One region of the Sagittula sp. genome, then DNA from elsewhere that is predicted to be linked to it. Evidence: riboswitches for the same ligand, from Rfam matches in the RefSeq annotation. Region 1 holds a riboswitch; each other region holds the start of a gene.

Region 1 (10,196 bases):
AAGAGCGACCGGAACTGGTCCTTATCCGGCATGCGCCGGTGGCTGAGCCGGGCGTCCTGAACGGCCGGCGCGACGTGGCGGCCCTTCTGTCGCCCGATGCCGTCGAGGCGCTGACCCTTGGCGTGGGCCGGGTGGCGCGGGTCATCGTCAGCCCGGCGCTGCGCTGCCGGCAGACGGTCGCGGCGCTCTGGCCCGGGACCGATCCCATGCAGGATGCCCGTCTCTGGGAACAGGATTTCGGCGATTTCGAGGGGCGCGCGCTGACCGACCTGCCCGACCTTGGCGAGATGACGCCGGAGGCGCTGGCCGCGCACCGCTGGCCGGGCGGCGAAAGCTTTGCCGATGTCTGCGCGCGGGTGACACCCGGTCTGCTGGACGCCGCGCGGATGGCAGAGGACCTCGCCGCGCCGGTGGCGGTCGTGGCCCATGCGGGGGTTATCCGGGCGGCGCTGGCGCTGGTCACGGGGCATGTTCCCGGCGCACTGGCCTTCGAGATCGCGCCGCTCTCGGCCACCCGGCTGGGCGTCTGGCTCGGGGCGCCCGTATCGGTGCGCAGCGTGAATCGGGTCTTCGCATGACGGGCGTTGCGGGGCATTTCGGCGAGTGGCTGCAGGGGCGGCTTGGCGCGGACGGGCCGGTGGTGCTGGTGACGCTCCATTGCCCGGCGCTGCGCGTGACACCCGGCCCGGGCCCGGCGCTGTTCCCCGGGGACGCGGTGGCGCGGTTCTGCGCGGCACTTGGCACGGACACGGCGCACTGGCCGGAACTGGCCTGCGACATGCCGCCGGGCGGCGGGGCAGGGGCCTCCACCGCCTGGCTGGTGGCGGGCGCACGGGCCGTCGCGCCGCAGGCCACGGCAGAAGAGATCGCGCAAGCCTGCCTTGCCGTCGAAGGCGCCTGCGATCCGCTGATGTTCCCCGACCCGGACCGGCTGCTCTGGGCCTCGCGCGAAGGGCGCATCGCCGACCGCCTGCCCGCGCCGCCCCGTTGCGAGGTTGTCGGCGGCTTCTGGGGGGCGCCGACACGCACCGACCCGGCGGACCACGCCTTTCCGGAGGTCGGCGACCTCGTGACCGACTGGAAACAGGCGGTGACGGCGGGCGACCTCGCACGGGCCGCGCGCGTCGCGACAGCCTCCGCCGCCCGCTGCGACGCCTTGCGCGGACCCGGCGACCCGATGGCCGGGCTTGCACGCGATCTGAAGGCGCTCGGCGTGGTGCGGGCGCACACCGGCTCTGCCCGCGGGCTGATCTTCGCCCCCGGCACCGTGCCAGCCAAAGCAGAAGCCGCGCTGCGCGAGGCGGGCCTGACGCAGGTGCTGCGCTTCACAACCGGACAACGCCCATGAGTTTCGCCGCGACGATGCTGGTGGCGCTGGTGCTCGACGCGGCGATCGGCTGGCCCGACCGGCTTTACCAACGGATCGGCCACCCGGTCGTCTGGATCGGCAACCTGATCTCCCTCTGCGAACGGCGCTGGAACGCGGGCCCACGCCACAGACGCATCGCCCTCGGCGCGCTGACCGTCCTCCTCGTGACCGTCCTTCCGATGACGCTTGCCGCACTCATCGCGCTGGCGCTGCCCGGCGGCTGGGCGGGCATCTTCCTCTCCGGCCTCCTCGCCTGGCCCTTCGTCGCCGTCCGCTCCCTGCACGACCACGTGGCGGCGGTCGCCCGTCCGCTGGGCGGCGGCGACCTCGACGGCGCGCGGCAGGCGGTGGCGATGATCGTCGGGCGTGACGTCACGCAGCTCGACACCGGGGGCGTCGCCCGCGCCGGGATCGAGAGCCTGGCCGAGAACGCCTCCGACGGGGTGATCGCGCCGCTCTTCTGGGGTGTCCTGCTGGGTCTGCCGGGCATCGTGGGGTACAAGGCGATCAACACGATGGATTCGATGATCGGCCACCGCAACGACCGCTACGAGGCCTTCGGCAAACCCGCCGCCCGGCTCGACGACGTGGTGAACTGGATACCGGCGCGGATCACCGCCGCGCTCTTTGCGCTCGGCACGCCGCGCCGTCTGAAGGAGGCGCTGAAGGTGGTGCGCCGGGACGCCGCCGCCCACCGCTCGCCCAACGCGGGCTGGCCCGAGGGCGCGATGGCGGGCACGCTGGGCGTACGCCTGTCGGGCCCGCGCGTCTACGCCACCCACCGGGTGGAGGAGCCCTGGCTGAACGCCGGCGCCCCGGACCCTGCGGCGCGCGACATGCGCCGGGCGCTCCGGGCCTACATGCGGGGCATGGCGCTGGCCGGGGTGCTGCTTCTGGCACTCGCCGCGTTCTAGCGACACGAAAGGAACCACATGGCACGCGACCACGGAGGCAACCTCGACGCCGCGATCAGACGCTTCGGCGGCGTGGCGCTCGACTGGATCGACCTGTCCACGGGCATCAACCGCGTGCCCTACCCGGTGCCGCATGTGCCGCCGCAGGCGTGGCAGGCGCTGCCGACCCGCACCGACATGGACCTCCTGCGCAGCGTCGCCGCCCGCGCCTATGCCACCCGGGCCGAGGTGGTGCCACTGGCGGGCGCGCAGGCCGCGATCCAGGCCGTGCCCTTCCTCGCCGCACCCGGCACCGCCCGCGTCCTGACGCCCACCTACAACGAACACGCCGCCTGCCTGCGGGCCTTCGGCTGGACGGTGGAGGAGGTCGCGACCCCCGATGCGCTCCACGGCGCCGACCTGGCCGTCGTCGTCACGCCGAACAACCCCGACGGCCGCGTGGTGGACACTAACGCGGTGGCCGCGCTGTCCGAACAGGTCGGGCTGCTGGTGGTCGACGAAAGCTTTGGCGATGCCACGCCCGACGCCTGCATCGCCCCGGACCTGCACCGCCTGCGCGACAACGTGGTGGTCCTGCGCTCCTTCGGGAAGTTCTACGGGCTCGCAGGGCTGCGGCTGGGCTTCGCGCTCGCGACCGGCCCGCTGGCAGAGCGGCTGAAAGCCATGGCCGGACCGTGGCCCGTCTCCGGCCCCGCGATCGAGATCGCCTGCACCGCCCTCGCCGACACCGGCTGGCAGGCGGAGACCATCGCCCGCCTCGACTACGACTGCGCCGCGATGGACGCGCTCGCCATGGCGCGCGGCTGGCCGCTGGTGGGGGGCTGCCCGCTTTTCCGGACCTACGCGGTGCCCGATGCCGTGGCCGCGCAGGACCGCCTTGCCCAGGCCCATGTCTGGAGCCGCATCTTCCCCTACAGCGCCACATGGCTGCGGCTGGGCCTGCCGGGCAGCGACGAATGGCCCATGGTGGAGGCCGCGCTGCGCTGAGGCTAGCGTGCCACCGCCAGCAGCCCCTCCACATCGAGATGCGTTTCGAGGTGATCCGCCAGGGCATCCAGCGTCGCGTCCACCGTGGCATCGTATGCCTGCGACGAGGCCACCCCGAACCGCTTCAGGAACCCCGCGCGGAAGGCGTCGTCGGTGAACATGCCGTGCAGGTAGCTGCCCATCACGCGGCCATCCGCGGAACAGGCGCCCTCGGGCCGGTTGTCGACAAAGGCGAAGGGCCGCGCGCAATCCGCGCCGGTCGTGCGCCCGATGTGGATCTCGTACCCGGCGAAGGGCAGGGCGGTCGCGGCGTGTTGCGCGCGCACCCGGGTCAGGCGCTTGTCGCCGGTCATCACCGTGTCGACGTCGAGCAGCCCGAGCCCCGCCGTCTCGCCAGCCGCGCCCTCGATCCCGTCCGGGTCGGCCACGCTCCGCCCCAGCATCTGGAAGCCGCCGCAGATGCCCAGCACATGCCCGCCGCGCCGGTGATGGGCGGCCAGGTCGATGTCCCAGCCCTGGTCGCGCAGGAAGGCCAGGTCGCCCCGCGTGCTCTTCGAGCCGGGCAGCACCACGAGGTCGGCATCGCCGGGGATCGGCTCTCCGTGCCCCAGCATGGTCAGCCGCACGCCCGGCTCCTGCGCCAGCGGGTCCATGTCGTCGAAATTGGCGATGCGCGACAGGCGCAGGCAAACGATGTGCAGCCCCGCACGCCGCTCCGGCGCCCGGATGTCGAGCGCATCCTCCGCGGGCAGTTTCCAGGCATGGGCAAACCACGGCGCGGTGCCGAAGCCGCGCCAGCCGGTGCGCGCCTCGATCAGCGCGTAACCGTCGTCGAACAGCGACGGGTCGCCGCGGAACTTGTTGATCAGGAAGCCCGCGATCCGGGCGTTGTCCGCGGGCGAGAGCACCGCCTGCGTGCCCACCACCTGCGCGATCACGCCGCCCCGGTCGATGTCGCCGATCAGCACGACGGGCAGGCCTGCTGCTTCCGCGAAGCCCATGTTGGCGATGTCGCCGGCGCGCAGGTTGACCTCGGCCGGGCTGCCCGCGCCCTCGACGATCACCAGGTCATGGCGCGCCTTCAGACGCCCGAAGCTCTCGGTGACATGGCCCAGCAACTGCGGCTTCAGCGCGGCGTATTCGCGCGCCCGGACCGTGGCGAGCCGCTTGCCCTGCACCACCACCTGCGAACCCACGTCGGTTTCGGGCTTGAGGAGGACCGGGTTCATGTCGGTGTGCGGCTCCAGCCCGCAGGCCCGCGCCTGCAGCGCCTGAGCGCGCCCGATCTCGCCGCCGTCGACGGTGACGGCGGCGTTGTTCGACATGTTCTGCGGCTTGAACGGCGCGACCGACAGGCCCCGGCGCAGCGCCGCGCGGCAGAGCCCCGCCACCAGCACCGACTTGCCCACGTTGGACCCGGTGCCCTGAAGCATGAGTGCGCGCGTCATTCCGGATCACGATCCCCGGGCAGCGGCAGCTGCGCGAGATGATATTCCCGCGCAAACCGCGACGCGGGCCGCGCGACGAAAAGGACGGAACCCACGGTGAAAAGCCAGGTCGCCGGGTACTGCGTCTCCTCCCAGAAGAACAGCACGGACCCCACGAGGAAGGCCATCCCCGCGCAAAGGTCGATGGTGGTATAGAGCTTCTCGTAGAAGCCATAGACCTCCTCGTGCCGGGAGGTGGCGTCCTGCATCCGTTTCCTGAACATCGGGCGGCGGTCCCTTCATGGCCTGGGCGTACTGACCTCCACCGTTACCAGCCTGCGAAGCAGGGTCAACGCACCGCCCGCCATCGCCCGTCGCCACGCACTCGAAGACAGCCTGAGAACAAAACCGCCCGGCGGTCCGAACAGCGCCCCCGAAACACCTCTGACGACGCTGCCACATCGGCCGTGGATGCAAAGAAACCAAAACGGAAAGTGTCCGGAAAAAGCCCCGACCCGCGGCTAAGGTGTGCCTTTGCACCTTCCAGGGAAACGCGACGCCAGCGGTCGCGGAGGGCCAGGAGACCTTAGGCAGCTTCGTCGCTTGACCCTCCCGCGAGGCCACCACCGACAAATCCGCGCAACAAGAAAATTCGCCCTCGCCTTTAACGCGAGACCGCGACCCATCCCGCCCCGCGCCTCTGGCAAATGCCGCGCCCTTGCCAGCCATATGACGCATGCGGCCTCGTCAGGACGCCTCCGGCGGAGGTATTTTCGCCAAGATGAAGGAGAGGGTCGGGCACCGCGCCTCGGGCCTTCCGGGAAGGGGGAGACGCGGTGCCTTCACCTTGGGCGGTCATCGGGACCTCTCCCTGTACCGCCCGGCGAGCCTCCGCGATTCCGGTTAAGAAAGCCTTTCCTTCATCTTGGCGAAAATACCTTGGGGGTCTGGGGGGAACCCCCAGCGGGTCGGGGCGCCGCAGGCGCGCCGAAACCCGGATCCCGCAGGCTCAGAACTCGACACCCTTCTGCGCCTTCACCCCCTCGCGGAACGGGTGCTTGACCAGCGTCATGTCGGTGACGAGGTCCGCCGCCTCGATCAGTTCGGGCTTGGCATTGCGCCCGGTCAGGCAGACGTGGGTCATCGGCGGCTTCTGTTCCAGCAGGAACCCCACCACCTCGTCGATGTCGAGGTAGTCGTAGCGCAGCGCGATGTTGATCTCGTCGAGCAGCACGAACTGCACCTCGGGGTCGAGGATCTGCGCCTTGGCGATCTCCCAGCCGTTCCGTGCCGCCGCGATGTCGCGCTCGCGGTCCTGCGTCTCCCAGGTGAAGCCCTCGCCCGACACGAAGAACCGGCATTCGGCCGCGAAGCGTTCGCGCAGGAAGGTGCCTTCGCCCGTGGGCCAGGCGCCCTTGATGAACTGCACCACCGCGCAGGGCATGCCGTGGGCGATGCAGCGCATGATCATCCCGAATCCGGAGGACGACTTGCCCTTGCCGGTGCCGGTGTGGACGATGATCAGGCCCTTCTCCTCTGTCTTGGTCGCCATCATCCGGTCGCGGGCCGCCTTGATCTTCTTCATCTTTTCAGTGTGGCGGGCGTTCTCGTCTTCGCTCATGGCGCGGGCTCTCCTTGACATTGCCGGGCGTCCGGCGCATCAGCCGGGGTGCTGGTGCCTGTGTCTAGCAGGTGAAAAGGGAATGCGCAGCCCCGCGTCGGGGTCAGGCGCAGCCGCCCCCGCGACCGTGACCGGAAAGGGCCCGAAGCCACTGGCGAGATCGCCGGGAAGGCCGGGTGCCGTTGGGCAGACAGGGACCCCCTGCCGCCCAGTTCCGCAAGCCGGGAGACCTGCCAGTGGCCGCGCCGTGGAAGGGGCGGAGGAACGAAACCGGACGGGGTGATCCGGGGTCGGGAGAGGGCCTGTCATGGCCCGTGCCCCGCTCAAGGTCCCCCCATGAGACGCGCGAGGTTGCCATGTCATCGGAAGCCGAACTTCTGGTCTGCGTGAAGTGCCGCCGGGGGCAGGAGATCCCCGCCGACGACCGCCGGCCCGGCCAGGCGCTCTACGACGCGCTGGCCGCCCGGCCTTTGCCCGCGGGCCTGCGCCTGACCGCCGTCGAATGCCTGCAGAACTGCGACGCGGGCTGCACCGTCGCCCTGCGCGGCGGCGACCGCTGGACCTACGTGTTCGGGAATGTCGACGAGGTGTCGCATCCGGACATGCTGCTCGACGGCGCGGCGCGCTATCACGCGACCGGCGACGGGCTGATCCCGTGGCGCGAGCGGCCCGAACACTTCAAGCGCAACTGCGTGGCGCGCATCCCGCCCCTGACCCCGAACACCCCACTGGAGGCCGACTGAATGACCGATCTAGCCAAACTCCCCGTCACCGTGATCACCGGCTTCCTCGGCTCCGGCAAGACCACGCTGGTGCGTCACCTGATGCAGAACCCCGGTGGCCGTCGCCTGGCCGTGGTGGTCAACGAATTCGGCGACGTGGGCGTCGACGGAGAGATCCTGAAGTCCTGCGCCATCCCCGACTGCCCTGCCGAGAACATCATGGAACTGGCCAACGGCTGCATCTGCTGCACCGTGGCCGATGACTTCATCCCGACGATCGAGGCGCTGATGGCGCTCGATCCGCGCCCCGATCACATCCTGATCGAGACCTCTGGCCTTGCCCTGCCGAAGCCGCTGCTGAAGGCCTTCGACTGGCCGGACATCCGGTCGAAGATCACCGTCGACGGCGTGATCGCCCTGGCCGACGCAGAGGCGGTGGCGGCAGGCCGCTTCGCCCCCGACGTGGCGCGCGTCGACGCACAGCGCCTCGCGGACGACAGCATCGACCACGAAACGCCGCTGAGCGAGGTCTTCGAGGACCAGATCTCCTGCGCCGACATCATCCTCCTGACCAAGCCCGACCTCGCCGGTCCCGAAGGCGTGGCGAAGGCCAAGGCGATCATCGCCGCCGAGGCGCCGCGCCCGCTGCCGGTGGTCGAGGTCGCCGAGGGCGTGGTGGACCCGCGCGTTATCCTCGGGCTGGAAGCGGCCGCCGAGGACGACATGGACGCGCGCCCCTCGCATCACGACGATCATGACGACCACGAACACGACGACTTCGAGTCGATCGTGGTGGAACTGCCGGAGCAGGACACGCCCGCGCAGCTCGTCGCTGCCATCGAACGGCTCGCGAAGGAACAGAACATCCTGCGGGTGAAGGGCTACGCCGCCGTGAAGGGCAAGCCCATGCGCCTTCTGGTGCAGGCGGTGGGGGCGCGCGTGCGTCACCAGTACGACCGCCCGTGGAAGCCGGACGAGGCGCGCGTCAGCCGTGTCGTGGTCATCGCGGAACACGACGACATCCGTCCCGACGCCATCCGGTCGGTCCTCGGCGCCACGCCGGTCGCCGCAGAGTGACATGAAGTAGGGCGGGGCTCTGCGCCGCCTTCCCCGGGAACCGCCGATGCACGTCATCTTCCGCGAAAGCCACGGCCTCGAAGAGAGCGAGACGCCGCAGGACCTGGGCCAGAGCCCGGCGGACCTTGTCGTCCTGTCGTTCTCCGACAGCGACCTCGGCGCCTTCGCCGAAGGCTGGCGGCGCGGCGGCGGACCGGAGGGGCGGATGCCCACGCTCCGCCTTGCCAACCTTGCAGCCCTCAGGCATCCGCTTTCGGTCGACACCTATGTCGAGCAGACGCTGGAGGGCGCGAAGGGCATCCTGATCCGGCTGATCGGCGGCGTGCCCTACTGGTCCTACGGCTTGCAGCAGGTCCTGGCGCTGGCGCAGCAGAAGGGCATCGCGCTGGCCGTGCTGCCCGCCGACGGGCGCGAGGACAGGCGGCTCGACGAGATGTCGACGCTGCCGGTGTCCACGCTGCGGCGGCTGGCGCATCTCTGCGACGCGGGGGGCACCGTGGCGGCGCAGGCCGCGCTGGCGCAACTGGCGCTGGCGGCGGGCCTCTATGCCGGGCCGGTGCGCGGCGCCAAGGGCCTGCCGCCGCTGGGCGCCTGGACGCCCGAACACGGCGTGACCTGCCCGGTGCTGACGCGGGAGCCGGGCAAGACGCCGCTGGCGGTGGTCTTCTACCGCTCCTACCTCGTCTCCGCCGACCTCGCGCCGATCCGCGCGCTTTACGAGGAGTTCGCCGCACGCGGCTTCGCCGTCACCGCCTTCTTCGTGCCCTCGCTGAAGGCGCCGGAGGCTTCGGGCTGGCTGCGCCGCCAGATCGCGGCGCTGGCCCCGGCGGCCATCGTCAACGCCACTGCCTTCTCCGGCAAGGGCGCGGACGGCACCTCGCCGCTCGACGCCGCCGACGTGCCGGTCTTCCAGTGCGTGCTGGCCACCTCCGACCGCAAGGCCTGGGCAGAGGCCGACCGCGGCGTCTCGCCCGCCGATCTCGCCATGCACGTGGTGCTGCCGGAAGTCGACGGCACCATCCTGGGCGAACCCGTCTCCTTCAAGGAAACCGGCGCGCGCGACCCCGACCTGCAGTTCGCCCGCGCCGCCCATGCCGCCCATGCCGAGGGCATCGCGGCCCTCGCCGACCGGGTGGTGGCGCGCCTGTCCCTGGCCCGCCGCACCCCGGCCGAGCGCCGCCCCGCACTGATTCTCTCGACCTACCCGGGCAAGGACTGGAACATCGGCCACGCCGTGGGCCTCGACGCACTGGCCTCCGCCCGCGCGATCCTCGACGACCTGCGCGACGCGGGCCACGACGTGACGGGCGCCCCCGCCGACCTGCCCGCTGCCCTCCTGGCCCGTACCGAAAGCTGGCCGCTGGCGGAGTACGAGGCGGCCCTCGCCAGACTGCCCGACACCCTGCGCGACGACCTCCATACCGCCTGGGGCGCCCCCGACACCGACACGCTGGTCCGGGACGGCGCCTTCCGCTTCGCCGCCCTCCGCTGCGGCCGCGCGACGGTCGCGCTCCAGCCCGAACGCGGCACGCCGGAAACCCGCGACGACGACTATCACGACCTCTCGCGCACGCCCTGTCACGGCTACGTCGCCTTCTACCTCTGGCTGCAACAGCAGGCCGACGCGCTGATCCACATCGGCGCGCACGGCACGCTGGAATGGCTGCCGGGCAAGTCCGTGGCGCTCTCTGCCGCCTGCTGGCCCAAGGCGCTGACCGGCACCCTGCCGGTGATCTACCCCTTCATCGTCAACGACCCCGGCGAGGCGGCGCAGGCCAAGCGGCGCCTCGGCGCGCTCACCCTCGGCCACGTCCCCCCGCCGCTGCGCGAGAGCGGCACCCCGGACCGGCTCGCCCGGCTCGAGGCGCTGCTGGACGAATTCTCCAACGCCGACGGCCTCGACCCGCGCCGCCGCGACCGGCTGCAATCCGACATCCGGGACGAGGCGCAGGCGCTGGGGGTGGAGGACGACCTCGGCCTCGACCGCGCAAGCTCCACCGCCGAGGCGATCACCCGCATCGACCGCTTCGTCTGCGACGTGAAGGAAAGCCAGTTCGGCGAGGGCCTGCACATCTGGGG
Region 2 (10,196 bases), on a different contig from region 1:
GCCGTTTGGGCCGGCCGCCCCTTTCGGAAAGTTCCTGGACAGTCAGGACCGCGTCTGCACCACCATCCGGCGCAGGCGCGCCCGTTCCTGCGAGAAGGGATAATCCCGTCCCCACTTGGAGCGTCGCCCCGAATATGGTTCTCTCCACCCTCCGGGCCGTGCCAGGAAGGACGGGACAGCCGCGCAGGGGCCGTGACAGTTTCTGTCCCCCACCTGCCGCAGTCTGACTTCCGTTCCCGCGAAGGCACGAATCGCATACCAGGAGCAGGCCATGGCTTTCCGTTTCATCCACGCATCCGACCTGCACATCGGCCGGAAGTTCGCCAACATCCCGCAGCCGCCCGACGGCAACATCCGCGGCCGCCTGATGGAGGCGCGGCACGCGGTCATCGGCAAACTGGCAGAGGCGGCGCGCAGCCGTGGTGCCGCCCATGTGCTGCTGGCGGGCGATACCTTCGACACGGCGACGCCCTCGGCCCCGGTGATCCGCCAGGCGCTCGGCGCCATGGCCGAGGCGGAGGGCGTGACCTGGTGGCTCCTGCCCGGCAACCACGACAACATGCGCGATGCCGAACCGCTCTGGGACACGATCCGCAAGGACGCCCCCTCAAACGTCATCGCCGTCACCGAAACCGCCCCGCGTGAACTGGGCGACAGCGCTGTCCTCCTGCCCTGCCCCGTGGCCTACCGCGCACTCGGCAGCGACCCGACGGAGTGCCTGCCCGGCATGACCAGCGCCGAGGGTCTCCTGCGCATCGGTCTGGCGCACGGAGGCGTCACCGATTTCACCGAGGCCGGGGACACCATCGCGCCCGACCGGGACCGCAGCGCGCGGCTCGATTATCTCGCGCTCGGCGACTGGCACGGGCGGCTTACGGTCTCTGACCGGGTGCACTACAGCGGCACCCCGGAACAGGACCGTTTCAAGCATGGTCAGCGCGGTGTCTGCCTGTGTGTCAGCCTCGACGGTCCGGCCGCCGTGCCCACCATCGAAGAGGTCCCCACGGGATCGTTCCTCTGGCGGGAGGTCGCCCTGCCCCTCACCGCACGGCAGGACGCCGCGGCGGCGCTGGCCGATGCGCTGCCCGCGACCGGGCGGCGCGACATACTCTTGCGCGTCGCGGCCTCCGGCTGGGCCAACCTGCCGCAGCAGGTGGCGCTGGGAAACGCGGCTGACGACGCCGCCCCGGACTTTGCCCATTTCGAGCTGCGGACCGACGAACTCGGCGCCCTGTTCGAGGCCGCCGACCTCGATGCGATCGACCGGGCGGGCGCGCTGCGGCTGGCGGCGGACGGCCTGATGGCGGACGCCAACGCCGAGACGCTGTCGCAGGCGGATCGCGACGTGGCGGCCGACGCCCTCGCCCGGCTTTACGCCTATGTGCGGGAGGAGGCTGAATGAAACTGCGCAGCATCACCCTCAACAACGTCCGCCGCTTCACGGAACCGGCGCGGGTCGACGGGCTGGGCGACGGGCTGAACGTGCTCTGCGAGCCCAACGAACACGGCAAATCCACCCTCTTCGATGCCATCCAGGCGCTGTTCTTCAAGCCGCACGGGTCGCGCGACAAGGAGGTTTCGTCGCTCAGGCCGCACGCGGGTGGCGCCCCGGAGGTCACGGTCGAGTTGGAGACCGCCGACGGCCGCTTCACCCTTTCCAAGCGCTGGTTGCAGAGGCCCTCGGCGACGGTCCATCAGGGCAGCCGGCTGATCGCGCAGGCCGACGCGGCGGAGGCATGGATCGCCGACCTGCTGGGCGGCGACGCAGGCGGGCCGTCCGGTTTGATCTGGGTGCGGCAGGGCGTCACCGATCTGACAGCTGGCACAACGAAGGAACGGCAGGCCGCGCTCGAAGCCCGCCGCGACCTGATGACCTCCGTCGGGGACGAGGTCGAGGCGATGACCGGCGGGCGGCGGATGGACCGGGCGCTGGCGCGCTGTCGTGACGAACTCTCCGCTCTTGCCACCGGCACCGGCAAGCCGAAGACCGGCGGCGCTTGGAAGGCCGCCATCGACACGGTGGAGGCTCTGACCGAGCAGGAGGCAGCCCTTTCGGCGACCGCGCGCGACCTTCACGACGCGCTGGCCGAGCGCAAGCGCGCCCGGCGCGACCTTGCCGAATGGGACGCCCCCGACGCCGTGGCCGAGCGCAGCGAAAAGCTGGAGACCGCACGCGCCGCCCATGCCGCCGCCATGCGCCACGCCGAGGAACTGGATGCCGCCGCCCGCAGGGTCGACATGGCGCGCCTGACGGCGGAGGCGGCCCGGGGCAAACTCGCCTCCCTCCGCGCCGCGCAGACCGAACGGGCCGAAGCCGCGCGCCATGTCGAGGCCACCGGCGCCGAAAAACTGGCCGCGGCCGCCGCGCGGGACAAGGCGCAGGCCAAACGCGATGCCGCGCAAAAGACGTTCGACGCCGGAGAGGCTGCCCTGTCTAAGGCAGAGGCCACCCGCAACGCCGCGCAACGGGCAGAGGCCGCGCGCGGCGGCGCCGATCGCCGCAACGAACTGGAAAACCGCATCGCGCAGGCGGAGGAGATGCGCCGCCGGATGGAGACGGCGGCAGGCGCCGCCCGCAACGGACCCGACGCCACGGCGCTGCGCCGGATCGAGACGCTGGCCAACGCCCATGCCGCCGCCATCGCCGCCCGCGACGCCACCGCCACGCAAGTCATCGCCCATTACACGGCAGGCTCCGAAGGAGCGATCCGTTTCGGCGACGCCGCTCTGCCCGGCGGACAGACGGTCCCCCTCGCCCGGACCACCCGCCTCGACATCGCCGGTGTCGGTCACTTGGAGATCCGACCGGGCGACACCGGGCACGACACGGGGACCGTGGACGCCGCGGCCAAGGCGCTGCGCACAGCACTCGCAGCCGCCGGTGCCGAGACGCTGGAGGACGCGCGCGATGCCGCCGCCGCCCGGAACGAAGCGGAACGGCAGCACGCCGAGGCAAAAGCCGTGCTGCAGAGCCTCGCGCCGGAGGGTATCGAACAGCTCCGCGCCGCGCTCTCCCGGATCCCCATCCCTGTGGAGGGCGAAGATCTGCCCGATCTGGCGCAGGCGGAGGCAGACCTCGCCGCCTCGAGAGAGGCAAGGGACATCGCCCGCAGCGCGCTCGACACCGCAACGGAACGGCTGGCGGACGCCCGGGCGGAGGTGCTGCGCGCCGACACGGCCCTGACCTCGTTGCAAGACCGCCTGACGCGCGCCGAAGACGCCTTTGCGCGGACCGGTGGCGCCACGGAAGACGAACTGGCCTCCGAACTGGAGGCGCTGGAGGCGGCACTGGCCCAAGAGCAGGCCGCACATGCCGCCAAGGCCAAGGATGCGCCCGATCCCGCCAATGCGCGCGCCGCACTCACACGCGCGGAATCCGTGGAAACCCGTGCGCGCGATGAAACCGCCCGACTGAAGCTGCTCCTCGCCCGGCTCGAAGAGCGCATCGGCCGGTCCTCCGGGGACGCGGTCGAGGAGAGGCTGGCCGAGACGACCGAAAAGCTGACGTCGGCCCGCGAAGCCCTTGCCCGGATCGAACACGAGGTGGCGGTGCTGCGGCGGCTCGAACAGGCGCTGGAAACAGCCCGGAACGAGGCCCGCGACCGCTATTTCGCCCCCATCGCCCGGGAACTGAAACCGCTCCTGCACCTGCTCTGGCCGGACGCGGAACTGACCTGGGGCGAGGAATCCCTGCTGCCGGACGCGCTGCTCCGCGATGGCCAGAGCGAGCCGGTCGACATACTCTCCGGCGGCACGCAGGAACAGGTGGCCCTTCTGGTCCGGCTGGCCTTTGCGCGCATGTTGTCCCACGCCGGGCGCACCGCGCCGGTGATCCTCGACGACGCGCTGGTCTTCACCGACGACGACCGGATCGAACGGATGTTCGACGCGCTGCATCGCCAGGCGGGCGACCTCCAGATCATCGTCCTGACCTGCCGCCAGCGCGCCTTCCGCGACCTGGGCGGTCATGCGCTGAGCTTTGCAGCCGTGGCGCCGGAAGACGCCTGACGCCCACCCGCCCATCGCGTTTCACGGGGGACCGCGCCTGTGTCAGGCCGGTTCCTGGCCCCTCAAAAATAGCAATTGACCGGGCGCGCGCTTTTCTGGCAAGGAAATCGCACGTCCGGTTCCGGGGTTTTCACGCCCCGGAGGAAAGAGGGAATGCAGTGCGGCACGCCAGTGCCTACCCTGCAGCTGCCCCCGCAACTGTAAGCGGCAAGCAGGGCTGATATGCCACTGGAGAAATCCGGGAAGGCCAGTCCAGATGCGATGACCCGCGAGCCAGGAGACCTGCCGGACTGGCGCCCATGGAAGAGGCGCTTTTCCACCGGACGCCGGGGTGCGCGTCTGGCCTCGTGCGGCGGCGGGTCATTCCGCCGCGCGGATGGGGTCGAGCGTTCCCTGCGTCCAGAAACGACGCGCGCCGGGTGTGGCGCAGTGGACAGGGACGACTTCATGAAACGCAGGTTGAGTGCCCTTGCGGCGTGCATCGCGCTTCCGGCGATGACACACGCGCATTTCCTTCTCGAATATACATCGGACACCATCATCGACCGCCCCGGCGACGTGCCGGTCAAGCTGATCTTCTGGCACCCCTTCTCCAACGGCTACGTGATGGAGATGGAGACGCCCCGGGAATTCTTCATGGTGCATCACGGCAAGCGCACCGATTTTCTGGACACGCTCGAACCGACCGTCTTCACCGGGTCCGAGAACGAGGCCCCGGCCTTTCTGGGCAGCGTCCCGGTCAAGCGGTCGGGCGACTACGTGCTCGTGACCGTCCCGCAGCCCTATTTCGAGGAATCCGAAGACAAGTACATCCAGCAGTACACCAAGGCCTTCCTCAACCGCAGCGAACTGCCCACCGACTGGATGAATCCGGTCGGTCTCCCGGCCGAGATCCTGCCGCTGAACAAGCCCTACAACGTGCTGGCCGGCTCCACCTTCACCGGACGGGTCATGTCCGAAGGCCAGCCCGTCGCCGGCGCCGAGATCGAGGTGGAGTTCATGGCGGCCGAGCCGGACATGAACCAAGCGCGCGCCACCGATCCGGTGGTCAGCCCGCCGCCCGGCGGCGCGGTCGTGATCCTCTCCGACGACAGCGGGTATTTCACCTTCGGCATCCCGAGGGCCGGACACTGGGGCTTTGCCGCGCTCGGCGTGGGCCCGGTGACCGAGCACGAGGGCAAGGAACTCAGCCAGGACGCCGTGATCTGGATCCGCGCCTGGGAACTGGAGTGACGCCATGCACATCGTGGACGGAGCCCTTTCCAACCCGGTCGTGATCGGCGGGGCCGTGCTGGCGGCGGGCGGCATCGCCTGCGGCCTGCGGTCGCTGACCATGGAACGCATCCCCGCCGCCGGTGTCCTGTCGGCCAGTTTCTTCGTGGCCTCGCTGGTGCATGTGCCCATTGGCCCGTCCTCGGTGCATCTCATCATGAACGGTCTTGCCGGACTCGTGCTCGGCTGGGCCGCCTTTCCGGCGCTCTTCGTGGGGCTGCTGCTTCAGGCGGTGTTCTTCGGGTTCGGGGGCCTCACCGTGCTCGGGGTCAACACGCTGAACATCGCATTGCCCGCCGTCTTGGCGGGCCTCCTCTTCGGGCGGCTCATCTCGCGCGGGACGCCGGTGACGGGGGCCATCTGGGGCGCGGTCGGCGGCAGCTTCAGCATCGCCGCGACAACCCTTTTCGTGGGCTTTTCCCTCGCGCTGTCCGGCGACGCTTTTATCCCGGCGGCCAAGCTGGTGTTCGTCGCCCATATCCCGGTGATGATCATCGAGGGGCTGCTGACCGGATTTGCCGTCCTGCTGGCCCGCAAAGTCAAGCCGGACCTGTTCTTTGCGCTGCAGCGAGGCACAACATGAAACGCCTCGCCCTTGCCGCCGCGCTCATGGCGCTGCCTCTGCCCGCCCAGGCCCACAAGGTCATCGCCGCCGTCTTTCCCTCCGGGTCCTCCATCGAGGGCGAGATCGGCTTCTCCAGCGGCGAGATGGCCGTGGGCGAGGAGGTGATCGTCACCGCCCCCGACGGAACCGAACTGGGACGCGCGGTCACCGACGCCGATGGCTTCTTTGTCTTCACCCCGGAACAGCCGGTCGAGCATCGCTTTCGCGCCGATCTGGGCGCCGGGCACGTGGCAATGACCACCCTGCCCGCCGAAGACGTGGCCGCCATCCTCGGCAAGCCGGTGATCGAGACCCCGCCGCCCGCCGCGACCTCCGACGCAACCACCCCGGCCGCAGTCGCCGGGCTGACGGCAGAGGAGCGTGACGTTATCGCCGAAGCCGTCCGGGACGAGATCCGTCCCCTGCGCCGCGAAATTGCCGCTTACAAGGAAAAGAACGATCTGCAGACCATCCTTGGCGGGCTGGGCTACATCCTCGGCCTGTTCGGCCTGGGATTCTACATCGCGGCCCGCCGCAAGATGGCGGTCTGATCCATGGGTCACGTCCTGACACAGGCGCAGAAGACGCTGGCCGACACCGGGGCACCGGGCCTGACCGCGGTGAACCAGCTCGACCCGCGCACCCGCATCCTGGGCGCCTGCGTCTTCGGCGTCGTGGTCGTCGCGCTGTCATCGCTGGCTGCACTGCTGGCGGCACTTGTCGTCTCCGCCGCCTTCCTCTTGCTCTCGCGCCTGCCCATCCTGCCGACGCTGAAGCGCATGGCGGCGATGGACGGCTTCATCTTCTTCATGCTGGTGCTCTTTCCGTTCACCGTGCCCGGCGACGCGATCTTCTCCGTCTGGGGGTTCGACGCGACATGGCAGGGTCTCAGGCAGGCGGTCGAGATCGCGCTGACGGCCAACGCGGTCATCCTCGCCCTCATGACGCTGGTCGGGTCGATGGAGCCGGTCACGATGGGCCATGCGCTCTACCGGCTGCGGTGTCCCGAAAAACTCGTGCACCTGATGATGTTCACCATCCGCTACATCGAGGTCCTGCGCGAGGAATACCTCCGCCTGCGCGCCGCGATGAAGGTCCGGGCCTTCCGCCCCACGACCTCGTGGCACACCTATCGCACCTTCGGCTACCTCGTGGGAATGATGCTGGTGCGCGCGATCGAGCGGTCCGAGCGCATCCTCGCCGCGATGAAATGCCGGGGGTTTTCGGGGCGCATCGTGCTCCTCCAGGACTTCGTCTACACGCGCCGCGACGCGATGTTCGGCCTACTTCTAGTGGTCATCTGCGCAACGCTCCTTCGGCTGGACGTCACATGGCCCTGATCGACATCGAAGACGTGCACTTCGGCTACCCGGGCCACGACCCCGTCCTGAAGGGCGCAAACCTGAGGCTTGAACCGGGCCAGCGCCTGTCGCTGACCGGCCCGAACGGCGCGGGCAAGTCGACGCTGCTGCGGCTGATCCTTGGACTGCAACGGCCCGACAGCGGCACGATCCGCGTTTTCGGCACCCAGCGCGTGACCGAGGCGGACTTCCACGAGGTGCGCCGCCGGGTCGGACTGGTGTTCCAGGACCCCGACGATCAGCTGTTCTGCCCGACCGTGGCAGAGGACGTGGCCTTTGGGCCCCTGAACCTCGGCCGCAGCCGGGAAGAGGCGCTGGCAATGGTCGACCGCGTTCTGGGCGACCTGGGCCTGACCCACCTGCGCAACCGGATCACTCACAAGCTGTCCGGCGGCGAGAAGCGGCTGGTCACCCTGGCGACCGTGCTGGTGATGGAGCCTGAGGCGCTGCTGCTGGACGAGCCGACCAACGCGCTCGACACACGCAACGAAGCACGGCTCCTGGAAATCCTCGACGCCCTGCCCCAGGCCATCCTGCTGGTCAGCCACGATCCGAGGTTCCGCGACAGGCTGGCGCCCGACTCCGTCGAGTTGTGCGACGGCAAACTCATACCCGCCTGAAGAGGCGCGTTTACCACCTTCGAAGCCCTCCAGAAAAAAATGCGGAATGTTAATAATTCTGCGGAACGATTGCAGTGTTTCCGCGTTCTACGACTCTGGACTTCTAGGAAGGTGACCTTACGTTGATGTTATTCGCAGATGTATCGCTGTCCGGAGGGCAGGATACGCTGTCTCTCAGGCACAGGATTCGTAACGACACCGGCCCGGAACATGCCCGTGTGGAACTCCGTTTCGACAACGTCTTCCACGATCCGCATGCCCGCCTCAACGACTTCCTCCGCGTCCAGCAGAAAGCCCTTCTCGCGCTGTGCCGCCGCACCGCCGACAACAAGTCCCTCCTCAGCCGGGAAATCATCGTAGATCTTCTGATGCGGCTTTTTGCCGATGTCGGCCCCGGGCCTACGCAAGGTCAAGCTGGCCAGCCGCTGCATCCTGTGGCAATCGACTACATTGTGCTGGGATCGCGGTTGGGAACTGAGGTGATCCGGCGCAGGCTGGTCAAGGCGGATCCGGACATCGCCATGCCATCCTATTTCCTTGCCCCTCCGGTCGGACCGGTCTGGCAGCGCCATTGCGCTGGCCTTGACTCTATGGCCGCGCGCAGTCCCGAGGCCGACCGCATTGTCGCGGACGCCACGGAAGCATTCAAAATCTTCGACCGCGCAGCCGCAGCGCATGTCTCCTGAACCAACCGGACTGAAAGGGTCGCCTATATGAAAATCGCAAGGGCTTCGGGTTCCGACAGCGACAGCGTGGACCTCACCAATTGCGACCGCGAACCGATCCACCAGCTGGGTCGGGTACAGTCCTACGGCGCCTTGCTCGCCGTCTCGACGGACTGGATCGTCCAACACGCCTCCGAAAATCTTCACGACATCCTCGGCATCGACCATGACAGCGCGATCGGCCGTCCGTTGCAGGACCTCATCGTCCACGACGGTTTCGAACGGATGCGCAAGAGCATGCACCTCACCGACACGCCGGATGGCGTGGTGCGGCTGTTCGGCATGACCCTGCAGAACGACAACCGGACTTTCGACGTGTCCCTGCACGGCAGCGGACGCCACATGATCGTGGAGTTCGAGCCGCGCGCGGTCTCGCACGGCCGCGATGTCATGTCCGAGGTCTACCCCCAGATCCTTCAGCTGAAGGGCTGTGCCGACCTCGAAAGCCTCGCCCGCAGGGCTACCACCGCGCTGCAGAAACTCGCCGGTTTCGACAGCGTCATGCTCTACCAGTTCCAGGCCGACATGTCTGGCAAGGTTCTGGCGGAAACCCGGAGCGACGGCGCTCACAGGTACCTCGGCCTGATGTTCCCGGCTTCCGACATCCCCGCACAGGCCCGCGCGCTCTACAAACGGTCGCTGCTGCGGCTGATCGCCGATGTGGACGATCCGGGCAGCATGATCTCTCCGCCCCACACGGTCGACGGCGCGCCCGTGGACCTGTCGCTCGCCGTGACGCGCGCCGTCTCTCCGATCCATATCGAGTACCTGAAGAACATGGGCGTCAATGCCTCCATGTCCGTCTCGATCATCAAGGACGGCGAACTCTGGGGCCTGTTTGCCTGCCACCACCACAGCCCGCGCTACATCGACTACGAACGCCGCACCGCGTTCGAGATGTTCGCGCACATGTTCTCGTACGAGCTGACACGGTTCGAGGACGGACAGCGCAAGATCGCGGAGGTGAACACCAACCGTCTGCAAAGCCGCCTGATGACGCATATGGCGGACGGACAGAAACTGGCGGAGAGCCTGCTGGCGGTCAGCGACGATATCCAGTCGGTCCTGCCGCACGACGGGCTGTGCCTGTATGACGGCGAGTCCCCGACCTGTATCGGCACGACCACCACCGCGGAGGAGGTCCGCAGCATCGCGCGGTTCCTCGACCGCTCCATCGGCTCGCAGAATTACTACACCGATTGCCTTGGCAACGTGCACGAACCCGCCCGCGATTACGAGGATCGCATCGCCGGTGTTCTGGCCATCCCCATTTCGAAGCGGCCCCGGGATTACCTGCTGCTCTTCCGCCGCCCGATCAACGACACGGTGTCCTGGGCGGGCGATCCGAACAAGCCGGTCACCGTCGGCCCGAACGGCGTGCGCCTCACGCCGCGCAAGTCGTTCGACGTGTGGAAGGAAACCGTGGCCGGTCGGTCCGCTCCCTGGACCAACCAGGAGGTGCACGCCGCAAACCTGCTGCGCACCGTCCTGCTCGAGGTCTTCCTCAAGGTGACGGATGCCGCGAACCTCGAACGGGAGCGGGCACAGGAACAGCAGCAACTGCTGATCTCCGAACTCAACCACCGCGTGCGCAACATCCTCAACC
Region 3 (10,196 bases), on a different contig from region 1:
CCTGTCGCCCCTGACCTCGCGCCACCGCGCCGCGCTCTTCGGAAAGTCGGCCGAGACCATCGCGCGCCGCGAAGAGGCCGAGGATGCGGTGCTGCAGCATTGCGATTTCCGAACCGGCACTTTGGCATGGGCCTGCCATGACAACCGGCTGGAGCTGCTTGGCCCGGACGGTTTCGACAGTATTACCTATAGCCACCTCGTCATCGCGGTTGGCGCGACCGACCGGCTGATGCCCCTGCCCGGCTGGACCCTGCCGGGTGTCTTCACCCTCGGTGGGGCACAGGTGGCGCTGAAACGGCATGCCAGCTTCATCGGGCGGAAGGTGATCTTCGCAGGCTCGTCGCCGCTGCTCTACCTCGCGGCAGCGCAGTACCTTCGGCTTGGGCACCGCGATCTTACCGTTCTCGACACGACGCCTATCGCGGGGAAGGCCCGGGCTTTCCCGGCCATGCTGCGCCACGCGCCGCGCAATGCGCTGCAAGGGCTTTCCCTGATCGCCGAGCTGTGGCGAGGCGGTGTCACCATGCGTTCGGGCGTGCGGCTGGAGGCGATCGAGGGCGACACCCGCGTCACGCGGCTGCGCTACACGACCGCCCGCGGCCGGGCCGTGACCGCCGAGGCGGACGCAGTAGCCCTGGGCCACGGGCTGCGCGCAGAGACCCAACTCGCCGAGCTGGCCGGCGCAACCTTCTCATTCGATCCGGACTTCCGGCAATGGTTCCCCTGCACCGACGCGGCGGGCCGCGCGGGCGAGCGGCTCTGGCTGGCGGGGGACAGCGCCCGTACCGGTGGCGCCGAAGCGGCGGATGCCGCCGGGAGCCTTGCGGCGCAGAGCCTTCTGGAAAGTCTCGGCCATCCGGTCCGGAGCGTCGTGATGAGGCGCGACAGGCGCCGAATGGCCGCGCAGCAGGCATTCCAGCGCGCGATGACAGGCGCCTTCCGCTGGCCTGCCGAGCAAGCCGCCGCGCTTGCCGATGACGTCCTGGTCTGCCGGTGTGAACGGGTCACCGCCGGCGAGATCCGAGCCGCCCTGAACGAGCCCTCCTGCCCGACCGAGGTGAACCGGGTGAAATCCGTGACCCGCTGCGGGATGGGCCGCTGCCAGGGCCGGTTCTGCGGACAGGCCCTTGGCGAGATCGTGGCGGCCGCTACAAATGCCCCGCCCGGCCGGCTGCGCGCGCAGGCTCCGGTCCGCCCCATCCCGCTGGTCTTCGACCCCAACGCGCGGGGGGAAGACGCATGAACCTGCGCCTGAAAAGCGACGTGATCGTGATTGGCGGCGGCCTCTTCGGCGCCTTCACCGGGCTCTTCCTCGCGCGCGCGGGACTGAGTGTCACGCTGCTCGAGAAGGGTCAGATCGGGGCGCAGGCCTCCGCCACAAATTTCGGAAACCTGCGGCTGCACGGACGATCCGCACGCCAGTACCCGCTTTCGATCCGCGCACAGCAGCTTTGGGAGGCTTACGGCTCCCTCACCGGCGAGGGTTGCGAGATCGAGCGCACCGGGCATCTCTATTTCGCCCACGGCCAACGCGGCGAGATCCAGCTGCGCAAGGACGTAGAGACCGCGACGCGGTTCGGGGTCGAGTCGCTGCTGCTTGAGGGAGATACCCTACACGCCCGGTTCGGCTTCCTGTCGCGCCACATCCGCCTTGCCGCGTTCAGTCCGCGCAGCGCTGTGGCCAATCCCCGTCTCAGCACGCCGCCCGTGACCCGGGCGCTGGCCCGGGTGGGCGGCACGGTGATCGAGGGCTGCGAGGTTGCGGGCTTTGACAGCACCGCTACGGGGTTCGCGGTCACCAGCGCGGATGGCAGGTGTTTCGAAGCGCCAAGGCTCGTCAACGCCGCGGGAGCCTGGGCCGGCAAGCTCGCCCAGCAGGCCGGAGAGCCCGTGCCGATGTTCAGCGCCGGCCCGCCGCAATTCGTCACCGAGCCCCTGCCGCACCGACTGCACCCGTCGGTGCATATGGTAGAGGGCGATGTCATCGTGCGTCAGATCCCGCGCGGCAACATCATCTTCTCGGGCTACCCGCGCACCCGTTCTCTGCCTTCGGGCGAGTTCACCTACGTGCCGCCAGCCAAGACACTACGAGGGATGCGCACGCTGGTCGAATGCATCCCCATGCTGGCGCGGGCAGAGATTATCCGCGTGTGGTCCGGGGTCGAGGGTTATCTGCCCGACATGCTCCCAGTGATTGGCGCCAGCACCACCACTCCGGGCCTGTTCCACGCATTCGGAGGCAGCGGCGGCGGGTTTCAGATTGCTCCGGCTGTCGGCGAATGCCTCGCCGCGCTGGTGCGGGGCGAGGCCTCAAAGGTCGACATCTCGGGCTACGGCATCGACCGCTTTACCGAGGGCTCCGAAGTCTCGGAAAAGATTCACCTGGAGTTCGACCAGTAGGCATTTGCGGACCCGCCTTCTTTGGGCGTGTGGCGTCCGATTCCGAGGCGGGGATGGGCGCGTAACCTCTTGCGCGATGGCGCTCGACGGCCGACAAGCTGATCTCTGGCATCTGCCCGCCCGCCCAATCAGCCCAGACAACCGGTGACGCGGGGCGGCTTCGCCAGTGCTGTCCGGCAAGCCCGCAGATCCGTCGCGAGTCCGGTCGGCGGCTGTGGCACCCGGGGCGCGTCGGTGATCCCCTTGATGACGAACAGGTTCAAACCGACGGGAGGCGTGATCATCGCCAGTTCGAGGTTGATCATCAGCAATACGCCGTACCAGACGAGGTCGATGTCCAGCGCGTGTATGGTCGGCAGCAGGATTGGCGTGGTGATCAGAATGATCGCGATGGATTCAAAGAACATACCCATTAAGAAGATCAGCGCCATGACCACGAGGAAGGAGGCCAGCAGAGACAGACCGAGCGCGGCAACAGCCTCCGTCACGCCGACCGGCAGGCGGATGATGCTGATGGCATGGCCGAACATCGCCGCCCCCACGATGATCATGGAGACCATCATCGAGGTCCGCATCGTGGCATAAGCGCAGTCCCAGATCATGCGTGGTGTGAGGGTGCGATAGGCCAGCGCCGCAACGAGTAGTGCGTAGAGGCACCCGGCGGCGGCGGCTTCGGAAGCGGTGAAGACACCCGCGTATATGCCGCCCATGATGATCGGCGGGGTCAGCACGGCCCAGATCGACTTGCGCAGCGCCAGCATCACGGCGCCCCATCCCGACCAGGATGTATGTTCGCGTGTGCCGCCGTTCCACATGCAGTAGATAGAGAACATGATCGCCAGCATCAAGCCGGGCAGGATACCGGCGAGGAACAGCGCGCCGATGGAAGCGTCCGAGACGATGGCATAGAGGATCATCGGGGCCGAAGGGGGAATGAGAATGCCCAGGGTTACACCCGCGGCGATCACCCCCCCGCGCCTCGCGTTCCGGATAGCCATAGCGCTTCATTTGCGGGATGGCGCTGGAACCGATCGACAGGGCCGTGGCCACTGACGATCCGGAAATCGCGGCGAAGATCGTGCAGGACACCACCGTCGCCACCCCGAGGCCGCCCCGGATGTGGCCGATCACCGTGTTTGCCATGACGTAGAGATCGTCGATGACCTTCGGTTTGATCATGATCTGCGCCATGAAGGCGAAGAGCGGGATGGTCATCAGCACAGGTTTGGACAGGTGCGCCATGACGGTGTCGGAGATCGGGCCGATATGGCCCTCGAAGATCAGCAGGATCGCCGTGGCCGTCAGCCCCAGCGCGGCAAAGATCGGCATTCCGGTCAGGAGCAGCAGGATCAGCCCGCCGAAGACTAAAAGGATGGTCATTGGCTCCGCCCAGCGAGGGTGTCGAGGATGCGCGTGAGCGCGACGAGGACCAGCATCGCCGCCGCAAGCATCAGCGGCGCCTGGGGGATCCAGCCCGGGATTTCGAGGTGTCCGGTGGTGTAGCTGCCGACCATGCGGGAGAATTCCACCGCTTCCCACGTGGACAGGAACAGGACGACGGCCAGCACCAGAAAGGCGAGGCCGGCAAACACCCGTTGTACCGCGCGGGACGGGCCGCGCAGGCGGTCGGTCAGCAGGTCGATGGCGATGTGATCGCCCCGCCGGTAGGCTTCCGCCACCCCGCAGGAAATCATCGCCACCAACATCCAGCCGGTCACCTCGTCGGACCAAAGAAGCGGGCTGTGCAGGACGTAGCGCATGAAGACCGCGACGACGGTCAGCCCAAAGGTGCCGAGGATCAGGAGGATCGACAGCGCAGCGCAAGCGCGCGACAGAGCCGCTGCCACGCGGAAGGGGAAGGAGCGAGAGGCGTCATGCGCCCCTCCCCGCTCAACAGGAGACATCAGCTGCCGCTCGACAGCTGGCCGATCAGCTGGAGGAGCTGTTGGCTGTCCGGGTCGTCACGGTTGAACTTCGCGTCGAAGGCGGGACGCATGACCGCTTCCATCGCCTTGTTTTCCGCCTCGGTGGCAACGTGCACCTGAACGCCCTTCGCTTCGAGATCACCCGGCGCAGCGGCAATGCCTTCTTGCCCCGGTACTCGGAGGTGAAGAGCCCGCCGGGCCTGTTCACATGCGGATCGTCATACATCTCGGCAGGACGGGAAACCGGGGCGAACAGCAGGTCGTTGGCCTCCATCACCTGCACCATCTCGTCGAAGGGCCGTGCAACGATCACCGCCGCAATCTGCGGCAGGGTCCAGTCACGCGCTCTGATCTGGTCGGGGCGGGTCTTCAGACGGTCATCCGCGAGCAAGTGCTCCAGCCCGAGCCCGATGCACAGTTTCTCCCACTGCCCGTCCGTCGCCGCGCCCACGAATATCTGCCGCCCGTCCGCCGTTTCGAACAGGTCGTAGATCGGCCAGGAGAACACCCGCTCGGGCATCGGCGGGCTTTCCTCGCCTTCGATGTCGAACTGCACCATGTGCTGGGCCACCAGCAGAAGGCAGTTCTCGAACAGGCCCGAACGGACCGCAGCCCCCTGCCCGGTCTTGCCGCGCTGGATCAGCGCGCCGAGCACGCCGTAGGCGGCAAACAGCCCGCCCATGATGTCATTGGCAGAAGACCCGATGCGCAACGGACGCCGCTTTGGCCCGGTCAGGTACGCCATACCGGTCATCATCTGCACCACCTCGTCCATGGCTGCGCGGTGTTCGTAGCGACCCTTCAGAAAGCCCTTGCAGGAGGCGACGACAAGCGCGGGATGGCTTTGCCGCAGCTGGTCCGGCGCGAGCCCCATCTTCGCCAGGGTCTCGTCTCGGAAATTCTCGACAAAGACGTCCGCGGTCTCCTGCAGCGCGCGCAGCGTTGCGAGGTCATCTGCATCCTTGACGTCCAGCACAACGGATCTCTTGCCGCGACCACGCCAGTCCCGGGCATCGACATTAGGCGCAGACAGACCGGATCGTCATGGGCAGGTTGGCGGACATGGCGTTCAAGGCCTGCCAGTTCTCGTCGCAGCGCTGCCCGCGCGCGAAGCATGGGTTCGGTTGCCGCTACCAGCATCGGATTACCTGCCGCCAGTTCGCGTATACGATGTTCGAATAGGCCACGGGATATAGTGCCAACCTTGAAGCCAAAGTTCCGCAGTAGCCCGCGCAGGGACATTTCAAGCGTGATGAACCCTTGCTGCACCGCCTTGCGAGCGGTGAGCACAGCGCGAACCTCTTGTGCGGAGACTGATTTGCAGTGAACCGGTCGGAACCAGCCGAGGTGCGGCAGGCGTGCGATCCCTTCGGCATCCCGGCGGTCCGTCTTGATCGGCATGGCCTTCAAGGCGCCTTTCACCTGCCGGGTTTCCATCAGCACGACAGGGAGTTCAGCCGCGGACAACCCGCGATGCAGCCATTGCGACAGGGGGCCAGCTCCGAGCCCGATAGCCGCAGCTTCCCCGTCCTGATCGCCGATCCAGAGCAACAGCGCCTCGGGCTCGCTGGACACCTCCGCCTCCCTCACGATCTTCCCATGCTCGCTGATCACGCAAATTGCGGTCTTCTCAAGCGACACATCCAGCCCAATTCACAGCTTCATCCCGCAGTCCTCCATGTGGATCCGATACGGGAATGGCGCCAGCTTGCCCTCGATCTTGCAACGATAATGGGCGGGTCGCGAGACAGGCCCCGTTACGGCATCTCATAGCCACTAGATGGCAGCAGCGGCGAAAGCGATGGCGGCAATGGCGGATCGCGTGAACTGCCGGAATGGGCCTGCAGCGACGGCGCGCCAGAGGTGACCTTTGGCCTGCCCTTGCCGCACCGCCGCAGATCCGCTCCGAGCCTAATTTCGCCTTTCAGACGCACTCGCCATCCTCGGCTTCGGCGATTGCGTTCGTGCCGCCCCGCACTTGCCGTGCATCGGGAACTATGCCAGAGATTGCGGCGTCGGTTTCCTTCGGGAATTGAAAGGGAATCCGTTCCGGCTTCGGCCGGCAAACGGAACTGCCCCCGCAACTGTAGGCGGTGAGTGCCTCTCGATGCGCCACTGGGTTCGTCCCGGGAAGGCGAGAGGCGCTGTGACCCGTCAGTCAGGAGACCTGCCGACATGAACGAAACCACGACCGGACGGGGTGTGCCGAGGCGGGAAACATGACGTGGCCGCCGGGTCGCATTCCGTTTCGCGTCTTTCCCCTGATGGTCCTCTCTGACGGGACGGATCGGATGAGACAGACCTTGATGACGGCCGCGCTGTTGGCCAGCGCCGCGACGGCGCTGAACGCGCAGCAAACGAACTACCCCCTGACACTGACAAACTGCGGGCTCGATGTGTCGTTCGACGCCGCACCGGACACCGTGGTGACGATAGGGCAGTCCGCGACAGAGATCCTCTATTCGCTCGGCCTCGCGCCGAAGGTCTCGGGCACCTCGGTCTGGTTCAACCCTGTCTTGCCGGAGTTCGCGGAGGTCAACGAGGCGATCGAGCGGCTGGCCGACAACGACCCCAGCTTCGAGAGCGTGGTCGCGAAGAAGCCCGGGCTGGTCGCCGTGCAATACGAATGGCATGTGGGCGAGAGCGGCAACGTCGGCACACGGGAGATGTTCCACGACATCGGAATCCCGACCTACATCCTGCCCGCCGATTGCGACACCAAGGACAATTCCACCGGAGGCGATGGCACACGCGTCGGCGCCTTTGAGACGGCCTCGATCTACAAGGGCATTCGGGAGCTGGCGGAGATATTCGACGTGCGCACCGCGGGCGCAACCCTTGTCTCGGACCTTCAGGCGACCGAAGAACGCGCCATTGCCCGTGCGGAAGGCCTAGACCTGCCCGAGAACCTGTCGGCCGTGTTCTGGTTCTCCTCCGCCGACGTCGAAATGGATCCCTATGTCGCCGGACGCCTCGGGGCGCCGGGTTACATGATGTCCAAGCTGGGGATCGAGAATGTCATCGCCTCCGACGAGGAATGGCCGACAGTGGGATGGGAGAGCATCGCCCGGGCCGACCCGGACGTGATCGTCATCGCCTACATGGACCGCCGTCGCTTTCCCGCCGACGACATCGAGAAGAAGCTGGAGTTCCTGCGCACCGATCCTGTCGCAAGCCAGATGACGGCCGTACGCGAGGACCGGATCGTGCAGATGGATGCGCACGCCATGAGCGCGACGATGCGGTCGATCTACGGGCTGGAAACGCTCTCCGAAGCCCTTTCGAAGATGTCCTTCGAATGACCATGGCGGCCACACCCGCGCGCATCACGGTACGGCACGGGCTCTGGCTCGCGCCTCTTCTGCTTGGGGCCACCATCCTTGCAGGTACGGCAATCGGCGAGACCAGTCTGCCCTTTGCCGTGGTGTGCCGGACGCTGGCCAACCATCTGTGGGGCGCGGGCTATCCGGTCGACGGGATCGAGGCGGGCATCATCTGGAGTTACCGCCTCCCGCGGGCGATCGTGGCCGCCTGCTGCGGGGCTGGCCTCGCCCTGACCGGGGTCGTTCTTCAGGCGCTGCTGCGCAATCCGCTAGCCGATCCCTACCTCATGGGCTTGTCTGCAGGTGCCTCGACGGGGGCGGTCCTCGTGTCGGTCGCGGGCATCGGAGGCGGGGCAATCTCGATGTCGCTCGGTGCGTTGTCCGGAGCGCTTGTTGCCTTCGGATGCGTCGTGGCTTTGGCCCACGCAGTGAACGGAAGCGCGGGTGGCGGGCGCGGGACCCAGGCGGCGGCCGCAATCATCCTCGCCGGGATCGCCGGCTCGCAGATGTTCAACGCTCTGACCGCCTTCACCATCGCCCGTTCCGCCAATGCCGAGCAGGCGCGCGGCATCATGTTCTGGCTCATGGGCAATCTGTCGGGCATCCGCTGGGATGACGTCGGGGCCTGCACGGCCGTCTCCCTCGGGGGTGTCGCGCTATGTCTTTGGCACCGGCGTGGGCTTGATGCTTTTACGTTCGGTGCGGACGGAGCCGCATCCATCGGGATCAACGTGCCGGCCTTGCGCGGCAGTCTCATCACCGTCACCGCCATCATGGTTGGGGTGCTCGTTTCCAAAGTGGGCGCGATCGGCTTCGTTGGCCTTGTCGTGCCGCATGCCATGCGCTTTCTCGTCGGCACACGCCACGACCGGCTGGTCCCCGCCTCGGCGCTGGCGGGTGCGGTGTTCCTTGTCGCGGCAGACGTCATCAGCCGCATCATCGTCCCGGGGCAGGTCCTGCCCATCGGTGTGGTGACCGCGCTGGTCGGCGCTCCGGCCTTTGCGCTGATCCTCATCCGGGGAGCGCGGCGATGAGGATCGAGGTGCAGCGCATGTCGACCCGCGTGCACCGCACGCCCCTGCTTGAGGACATCTCGGTTTGCGTAGAGCCCGGGGAACTTGTCGGTTTCATCGGCCCTAACGGCTCTGGAAAATCCACGCTCATGCGTTGCCTCGCGGGACTTCGGCGTCCCACAACGGGCCGCGTCCTGGCGGAAAACGAGGAGATAGGGCGGATGCCTGCCCGCTTGCGCGCCCGGCGCATCGCCTTCGTCGAACAGCAGGCCGAGACGACGGACCGCCTGACCGTCCGGGAAGCGGTGAACCTGGGGCGCACGCCCTATCTTTCGCCGCTGCGAGGCTGGGGGAGCGAAGATGAGGCTGCCGTCGATGATGCCTTGAGAGCCGTGGAAATGGCCGCCTTTGCCGAACGTCTCTGGCACACCCTCTCGGGCGGCGAACGTCAGCGCGTCCATATCGCCCGCGCACTGGCGCAGACGCCGGACCTGCTGCTGCTGGACGAGCCCACGAACCATCTCGACATACGCCATCAACTCTCACTCATGGCTCTTGTCCAGGCCCTGCCAATCACCCGGGTCATAGCGCTCCACGACCTCAACCAGGCCGCGGCCTGTGACCGGATCGGGGTGCTCAGCCGGGGCCGACTGGTGGCAATGGGCCGTCCACACGAGGTGCTCAACGAGGCTCTGCTGGCCGATGTATTCGGCGTCGCGGCGGTGCGCCACGCGGCACCCGACGGATCGCCGCGCCTCCATTTCTCCCATGCCCTATAGCGGATAGGGCATCTTCATCGCCTCTGTCACCGGCCAGTCCCAGTCCGAGCGCGCTGCACATCCCGCCACCTGCCGGCGCAGCGCGGCCAAAACGCGGCCTCCATCGCCGAAGTGCTGCCCAACGGAGCCAAGCACTTCCTCGGTCAGATCAATGCGGAGATCGCTGTGACCTTCCACCTGCCCTTGCAGCACCGCCGCGAGTCCGCTGCAAGCCCACTTCTTACCGACGATGCATGTCGCTCAAATGATCGCTATTCAATCTCTGCGGCGAGCCGTTTGGCGAGGATGCCGAGCAGGATCACGGCAACGACAAGAAACGCGGCGCCGACGATCCAGGCCGCAGGTGTGGAGTAGGCCTCGGCGACCGCTCCCACCAAGACCAGACCCAGAGCTGCTCCGAGTTGCTGTATCAGCGACCTCAGAGACAGCATCGTGGATCGCTGGCGGTCTTCTACGCATCGATGAAGAATACTGCTGGCGGGCGTCTCGGATACGCCAAGGAGAACCGAATACAGGATGAAAACCGTCGCAAAGCCCGCGATGCCGTCCTGAAGGGCAAACGCGACCTGAACGCCCGCCATGCAGGCGAAAGCCGCGGCAAGGGTGATCGCGTGCCGTCGTCTGAAAATCCGACTGATGTACGGAGACAGAGACGCGCCGAATGCGATTGAAAAGAAATAGGTGGCGGTCAGGACACCGATGACCGTGTTCGCATAACCTTCCTCCAGCATCGGTTTTGCATGGGTCGGCCAGATC

What was found. Region 1 has a riboswitch for cobalamin ahead of ACU0DV_RS07675 (DUF1636 domain-containing protein). Riboswitches for the same ligand answer to the same signal wherever they lie in the genome.
Region 2: linked by a shared signal. The riboswitch ahead of ACU0DV_RS10430 (DUF4198 domain-containing protein) and the one ahead of ACU0DV_RS07675 (DUF1636 domain-containing protein) in region 1 are both predicted to bind cobalamin.
Region 3: linked by a shared signal. The riboswitch ahead of ACU0DV_RS19430 (ABC transporter substrate-binding protein) and the one ahead of ACU0DV_RS07675 (DUF1636 domain-containing protein) in region 1 are both predicted to bind cobalamin.

The regions. Positions count from the first base shown of each region.
Region 1 is NZ_JBRBWD010000023.1:45,897-56,092, reverse strand. It holds gene ACU0DV_RS07710 (histidine phosphatase family protein) at 1-578, shown strand, start outside; gene ACU0DV_RS07705 (propanediol utilization protein) at 575-1,348, shown strand; gene cbiB (adenosylcobinamide-phosphate synthase CbiB) at 1,345-2,283, shown strand; gene cobD (threonine-phosphate decarboxylase CobD) at 2,302-3,270, shown strand; gene ACU0DV_RS07690 (cobyric acid synthase) at 3,273-4,718, opposite strand; gene ACU0DV_RS07685 (YrhK family protein) at 4,715-4,981, opposite strand; gene cobO (cob(I)yrinic acid a,c-diamide adenosyltransferase) at 5,707-6,318, opposite strand; cobalamin riboswitch at 6,368-6,557, shown strand; gene ACU0DV_RS07675 (DUF1636 domain-containing protein) at 6,675-7,061, shown strand; gene cobW (cobalamin biosynthesis protein CobW) at 7,062-8,117, shown strand; gene cobN (cobaltochelatase subunit CobN) at 8,164-10,196, shown strand, end outside.
Region 2 is NZ_JBRBWD010000029.1:118,951-129,146, forward strand. It holds gene ACU0DV_RS10420 (metallophosphoesterase family protein) at 272-1,402, shown strand; gene ACU0DV_RS10425 (AAA family ATPase) at 1,399-4,008, shown strand; cobalamin riboswitch at 4,108-4,312, shown strand; gene ACU0DV_RS10430 (DUF4198 domain-containing protein) at 4,456-5,241, shown strand; gene cbiM (cobalt transporter CbiM) at 5,246-5,863, shown strand; gene ACU0DV_RS10440 (cobalt ABC transporter permease) at 5,860-6,435, shown strand; gene cbiQ (cobalt ECF transporter T component CbiQ) at 6,439-7,224, shown strand; partial or broken gene ACU0DV_RS10450 (energy-coupling factor ABC transporter ATP-binding protein) at 7,284-7,865, shown strand; gene ACU0DV_RS10455 (hypothetical protein) at 7,991-8,551, shown strand; gene ACU0DV_RS10460 (HWE histidine kinase domain-containing protein) at 8,579-10,196, shown strand, end outside.
Region 3 is NZ_JBRBWD010000044.1:79,961-90,156, forward strand. It holds gene ACU0DV_RS19395 (FAD/NAD(P)-dependent oxidoreductase) at 1-1,243, shown strand, start outside; gene ACU0DV_RS19400 (NAD(P)/FAD-dependent oxidoreductase) at 1,240-2,400, shown strand; gene ACU0DV_RS19405 (TRAP transporter large permease) at 2,529-3,398, opposite strand; partial or broken gene ACU0DV_RS19410 (TRAP transporter large permease subunit) at 3,433-3,780, opposite strand; gene ACU0DV_RS19415 (TRAP transporter small permease) at 3,777-4,304, opposite strand; gene ACU0DV_RS19420 (CaiB/BaiF CoA transferase family protein) at 4,330-5,301, opposite strand; partial or broken gene ACU0DV_RS19425 (IS110 family transposase) at 5,313-5,978, opposite strand; cobalamin riboswitch at 6,325-6,514, shown strand; gene ACU0DV_RS19430 (ABC transporter substrate-binding protein) at 6,617-7,627, shown strand; gene ACU0DV_RS19435 (FecCD family ABC transporter permease) at 7,624-8,682, shown strand; gene ACU0DV_RS19440 (ABC transporter ATP-binding protein) at 8,679-9,440, shown strand; gene ACU0DV_RS19445 (MFS transporter) at 9,692-10,196, opposite strand, start outside.